Linked DNA regions of Lewinella sp. 4G2. The protein of the gene in region 1 interacts with the protein of each later gene in a pairwise test. Links are inferred from orthologs where the notes say so. Each region holds a gene or a part of one and is shown on either strand. Other genes may lie near its edges.

The links.
Region 2: the proteins of tpiA (region 1) and pepT interact in binary tests that used the Escherichia coli proteins (3 or more experiments, as listed by UniProt). The link is inferred for Lewinella sp. 4G2 from one-to-one orthologs.

Annotation. Positions count from the first base shown.
Region 1 is NZ_LVWJ02000014.1:3,749,580-3,752,673, forward strand. What follows is about bases 327-3,094. They hold tpiA (triose-phosphate isomerase), read left to right. Parts: upstream 327-1,213; coding sequence 1,214-1,975; downstream 1,976-3,094. Other genes in these bases: bioB (biotin synthase BioB), read left to right, coding at 327-1,092; A3850_RS15380 (outer membrane beta-barrel protein), read right to left, coding at 2,061-2,831; ubiE (bifunctional demethylmenaquinone methyltransferase/2-methoxy-6-polyprenyl-1,4-benzoquinol methylase UbiE), read right to left, coding at 2,777-3,094. Outside these bases: more of bioB, read left to right, coding at 13-326. UniProt on the Escherichia coli protein: Involved in the gluconeogenesis. Catalyzes stereospecifically the conversion of dihydroxyacetone phosphate (DHAP) to D-glyceraldehyde-3-phosphate (G3P).
Region 2 is NZ_LVWJ02000014.1:3,920,559-3,923,763, reverse strand. The notes cover bases 43-2,921. They hold pepT (peptidase T), read right to left. Parts: upstream 2,159-2,921; coding sequence 926-2,158; downstream 43-925. Other genes in these bases: A3850_RS16065 (gliding motility-associated C-terminal domain-containing protein), read left to right, coding at 2,560-2,921; A3850_RS16075 (hotdog fold thioesterase), read right to left, coding at 495-929; A3850_RS16080 (sulfatase), read left to right, coding at 43-483. In the rest of the region: more of A3850_RS16080, read left to right, coding at 1-42; more of A3850_RS16065, read left to right, coding at 2,922-3,205. UniProt on the Escherichia coli protein: Cleaves the N-terminal amino acid of tripeptides.

The DNA.
Region 1 (3,094 bases):
GTAGCCGCCCATATGACTGTAAAAGCTGACTCAATCGTTCAGGATTGGACCCTGGAAGCCCTGCGTGAATTACACGATAGCCCCCTGATGGACCTCGTCTTCCGCGCCGCCAGCGTTCACCGACAGCACCACGACCCGAACGAAGTGCAGATGAGCAGCCTCCTCAGTATCAAGACCGGTGGCTGCCCCGAAGATTGTGGGTACTGCCCGCAGGCCGCCCGCTACCACACCGACATTGAAGAAAACGCCCTCATGACCGTGGAGCAGGTAAAGACCGCTGCCACCCGCGCTAAAGGACTAGGTAGCAGCCGCCTCTGTATGGGTGCCGCCTGGCGAAATGTCAAGGACGACGCCGAATTTGATCAGGTGCTCGACCTTGTCCGGACGGTCAATGGTCTAGATATGGAGGTTTGCGCAACACTGGGCATGCTGACGCCTAACCAGGCTGAACGTCTCGCTGCCGCAGGTTTGTACGCTTACAATCACAATATTGATTCCTCCGAAGATTACTACAAAGAGGTTATTTCCACCCGGGGATATGAGGACCGAATTGAAACCATTGGGAACGCCCGCAACGCTGGCCTCACGGTTTGCTCCGGCGGAATCATCGGAATGGGCGAAAGCATTGACGACCGCCTGAAAATGTTGATGACCCTCGCCAGCCTCAGCCCTCAACCAGAATCAGTCCCCATCAACGCTCTAGTAGCCGTCGAAGGCACTCCGCTGGAGGACCAAAAACCGGTGCCCATCTTTGAAATGATCCGCATGATCGCCGTTACGCGCATCATGATGCCGACGACGACGGTTCGCCTTTCCGCTGGCCGTACGAGCATGAGCCCGGAAGGTCAGGCCATGTGCTTCCTGGCGGGTGCGGGTTCCATTTTTGCTGGTGATAAGCTACTCACTACCCCCAATCCGGAGGCATTCGAGGACCTGGAAATGTTCAGCAACCTGGGTTTGAAACCAGCAACCGCTTACGCGAAAGGAGAGAAACCTACGATCAAGGATGACCCCGGTGCCCCCAACGCTAAGACCCGCATCAAGTGGAGCCGTCCCGGCCACAAAATCGAGCGGAACGAAGCCAAGCGTTAGCGCAGTTCTCAAATATTCGTGATCCGAGAGGTGAACGTGGGCCCGCACCACGTACCTCCTGTTTTCGTCAACCAACTACCCGCAGGCACCTTTAGTGCCAGGAGAAAATAAACCCCATACTATGTCTACCCCCACAAACCGCCGCATCGTAGCTGGCAACTGGAAAATGAATACTACCCCTACCGAAGGCGCCGCCTTGGCGCAGGGAGTAATTGAGCAAGCTGGAAGTCCCTCCGGGAAAGTCATCTTCGGCGTGCCCGCTATCCAATTGGTAAAGATCAAAGAGATCGTTGCTGGTGCCAATGGCTACTTCGTCGCCGCCCAAAATATGCATGAAGCGGATAAGGGTGCTTACACCGGCGAGCACAGCGCAGCCATGCTGGCGGATGCCGGCGTTGACTACGTTATCCTTGGCCACAGTGAGCGCCGTGAATACAACGGTGAGGACGACTCCCTCATTCACGAGAAGATCATCAAGGCACTGGACCACGGCATCATGCCGATCTACTGCTGTGGAGAAAAGTTGGACATCCGCGAAGCCAACAACCAGGAGATGGTGGTGGGTAAGCAGATTGAGCGCGCCCTATCCTCTCTATCGGAAGAGCAAATGAGTAAGGTGGTCATCGCTTACGAACCCGTATGGGCCATCGGTACCGGCAAAACAGCCAGCCCCCAACAAGCGCAGGATATGCACGCCTTCATCCGCCGGATGATCTCCGATGCTTTCGGTTCCGGCGTTGCGGAGAATGTGAGTATCCTCTACGGCGGCTCCGTAAAACCCGCCAACGCCGAAGAACTCTTCGGTATGGCCGATGTCGACGGTGGCTTAGTGGGTGGTGCCTCCCTAGATGCGGAAAGCTTTGCGGCCATCATTAAAGCCTAGAATACAATACAGTACTTCCACGTAAAAAGGGCCACCCAATTGTTTGGGGCCCTTTTGTTATGTATGCGATGATTGTAAGAACTGCCTAACCTTCAATGTGGAAGCTCAGCGTGAAGGTTCGGCTCAGCACCTTGTCGAGTACGGTACTTTCGTCCAGGCCGGGATTAAAAATCAGCGTATTACCGATGCCGTGGCTAATCTTAAATTCCGGGCTAAAAATGAAATAAGGAAAGAAGAATTGTACACCCGCTCCATACTCTACCTGGAAGTCGTGGGGACTGATTCTTACGAGTTCTTCGGACTGCCGGGCGCGCGATTCACTCGCCACGTCAAAGCTGTACTTGGCACCGGCCACAACGAACATGCGCTTATCCCGGTAGGGAGCAGATTTATACCGGAAGTGGAAGGGCAACTCCACAAAGACGGACTGAACTGAGCGCTGCGTTTCCCTTACGCCCCTTGCGGTGCGCTGGTAATTCAATCGTCGCTCGGCGAAGCTGAATCCGGGTAGGAAACGGAAATCAAAATACTTGCCAATTTTGAGGTTGGCAATCATATTCAAATTGAAGCCGGGGCCACTTAAGCTATTAACCGCCGTAATGGTATCGCTGAACAGAAACTCCTCACTGCGGAATGGGGTATAGCGGCTGCTATTTAGGCCTAGTGTAAGTCCGAAGTATAACTTTTTAGCCTGAAAATCCTGATAGTTCCGGTTGCGGCCGCCGGTATACTGGGCCGAGAGATCGGTGGAAACAAAAATAAGGGCCAGCAGAAGCAGCGCGCCGCTAAGCACCCGTTTGCCTATTCCTTGTAGGCCGTGTAGATAGTGGCGATGCCGAAAGTCAGTGGGTCGCATTCAGTTCTTTTGTACCCTACCCGATCGAGAATATCAGTAAAAGCTTTTCCGCTGGGGAAGGCCTGTACGGACTCAAAGAGGTAAGCGTAAGCGCGGGGATCTTTCGACTGTAAACGGCCGATCATCGGCATAATTTTACCGAAGTAGAAATTAAATCCCCAACGAATGGGCGCAAAGGTAATCCTACTGAACTCAAGAATGACCACTTTACCGCCGGGCCGAAGCACCCGGAGCATTTCTGCCAGGCCCTTCTCGAGGTGCTC
Region 2 (3,205 bases), 170 kb from region 1 along the record:
GAGCACGGTTGGTACGACAAGCGCTTTATGTACGAAGAAAGCCACCGGACGCCCCTCATGATTCGGTACCCCGCCGGATTTAAGGGAAAGCGGTTGAACGAGGATCTGGTACTGAATATCGACCTGGGCCCGACGCTGTTGGACTACGCAGGCGTAGAGGTGCCAGAAGAGCTTCAAGGCCACAGCCTCCGTCCACTACTGGAAGGGGAGACCCCGGCCGACTGGCGGGAGGGTATCTACTACCGCTACTACCAGCAAATGAATTCTTACCACCGTGTAGCCCGCCACGAAGGCGTACGGGATGAGCGATACAAACTGATTCAATTTACCGAACCCGGCTTCGAAGGAGAGGAACTGTTTGATTTGGAATCCGACCCCGATGAGTTAACCAATCGCATCAACGATCCAGAACTGGAAGCCGTCAAAACCCGACTCCGCGAGCGAATGGCCACGCTGAAGGAAGAACTACTCGTTACCGATTAGACAATTCCAGGTTAGGACTTATTACCGCTGACCACCGCACACGTCAAGCGGCTAACGCAAACCAGTCGACCCCGCTGATCGGTAATGTCAATGTTCCAGACCTGGACGGTGCGGCCCACCCGCACGGGCGTCACCTTGCCGGTCACCTCTCCACCTTCGGGCACGCCGCGGAGGTGGGAAGCGTTGATGTCCGTCCCCACCACGTAGTCCACACCGGGGTTGGGCACGCAAAACATACCCGCTACGCTGCCGAGGGTCTCAGCGAGTACGCAACTCACGCCGCCGTGCAGCATCCGCATTGGTTGTACGGTGTTCTTGTCAACGGGCATAGTGGCGACGAGGTAATCGTCGCCGACCTCAGTGAAGCGGATACCGAGCGCATCCCCGGCGGTATTGACGCCGAATTGGTTGAGGCCTTCAACGGTAATTGTTGATTTCCAGATCATGCATTTGTTTTTGCTGCCAGGCGGGCAATTTCTACGACGACGTCGGAGGCTGCCTGCATTTCTTCCACACTGGCCCATTCGTATTTGCCGTGGAAGGCGTGTTCTCCCGCAAAGATATTCGGGCAGGGGAGTCCCATGAAACTCAGGCGGGAGCCATCGGTGCCCCCACGGATGCTGTCCGGTTTGGGGGTGATGCCTACGTTTCTGATGGCCTGAGTGGCCAGTTGCATTACTTCCGGGTGCATATCCAGTACCTCTTTCATGTTGCGGTACTGTTCCGAGACGGTAAGCTTGATGCTACTATTCGGGAAGTTTGTACTCACATCATCAATAATGTTCTCTAACAGTACCTTATGGTCGTTGAGCTCTGCTGTTTTGAAGCTACGCAAGATGAGATCAATCGTCGCGCTCTCTGCCTTTGCCGTTACCTCAATTGGGTGGATGAAGCCTTCCTTACCTTCGGTGGTTTCCGGGCTGAGCCCCTGTTTGGGAAGCCGGTCGATGATGGAAGCGGCAATTTTGATGGCGCTTTCCAAGTGGCCCTTCGCGAGGCCGGGATGGGCGCTGACGCCGGTGATGTCGATACGCGCAGCATCCGCGCTGAAGGTTTCGTCCTGTAGGCTGCCGTACTCCTCACCGTCGATGGTGTAGCCAAAGTCTGCGCCTAATTTTTTCATGTCCACGGCATTGACGCCGCGTCCAATTTCCTCGTCGGGCGTAAACAATATTCTGAGCTTGGCGTGAGGGACTTCGGGGGTGTTGACCAGGGTTTCTACCGCGGTCATGATGGCGGCTAATCCCGATTTATTGTCAGCTCCCAAGAGGGTGGTGCCACTGGCCGTGACGATGGTGTCACCGATGGCGCGTTCCAGTCCTCTTTGCTCCGAAACTCTCAGTACGACATTCGGATCATCCGGCAAGATCAGATCCTGACCCTGGTAGTTCTCGTGCACGATGGGTTTAACATTCTTGCCACTCGCATCTGGGCTAGTGTCCATGTGGCTACAAAAGCAGATCGTCGGTGCATCTTCACCACCGGGGCTGGCCGGCAGGGTGGCGTAAACGTAGCCGTGTTCATCAAGGTGTGCGTCGTCCAATCCGAGCTCGCGTAATTCCGCCGCCAGTACCCGGCCGAGGTCTTTTTGTTTTTCCGTACTCGGTTGGGTAGGGGAGTGCGGGTCCGACTCGGTGTCGATTTTAACGTAACGTAAGAAGCGATCTAGCAGCATTCATGAAAAGGTATACTTCACAACTGCCTGCGGAGCTGGGCGCTGCCGCGGGTGCAGTGGAATTGGGTGAATCAGGATTGGTCTCCAACCAGAATCTGAGCTGAGACGAACGTATAATCGCTAAGCTAAGGCCTAGCTTGAGAAGAGATGCAGATGCCACTTAAATAGTTACGACAGCCCCGCAATGGGTACATAAAGGCCGGCAATGATTAAGCGATTGGTTGGTATGGAGAGACCGTAAATCATGAAAGCCAGCAACCATTGTTGAGTCAGTTGATTACCCAGGTACGACAACTCATCAGAGCGGGAGAAATACCCCTCTCCATTATACGTGCACTAGCTATATTTACGCTATGAACCTCAGACGTTTAGCATTAGTAACACCCCTGTATTTTACTTTCTTGTCCGCCATTTCCGCCCAGTGCGGAATCACCGTTGATGCGGGGCCGGACCTACTGGTTTGCGGCCAGGAGGTGCCCATCCGCTTGCAGGGCAGCATTTCGGAAGATGCCTTCGGCTTTGAGTGGCTCGCCGACCCTACGCTGGTGGATTCGGAAACCGAAAACCCGGATGCCTATCCCACTGAAACCACCGTCTACACCATGGTGGGATACACCGCAGACCCGGAGGACAACCTTGTCTACAATCCCGGCTTTGAATTGGGTAACGTCGGTTTTGAAACGGACTATGCCTTTGCGCCGGGCACCGCGGATGAACCCATTGCTCCAGGTAGTAGCTACGTGATTGGTGACATCAATCAGCCAACACTCCCCGTTTTCACCCAGTGTGATGACCACATGGGCGGTGGTATGGCCATGTACTGTAACGGTTCCATTCAGCAGAATGAACGGGTATGGTGCCAGACCGTACCCATCATCCCGAACGAAAGCTACGTCCTGCGTGCCTGGATCACCGCGATCTGGGACGTTGGCGCCGCCCAGCTCCAATTCTCCGTGAATGGTGATGTGGTTGGTCCCATTTTCTTCCCGGATATCAACAACGTTTGCACTTGGGATCTCTTCGATGAACGCTGGCAGTCCACCGACG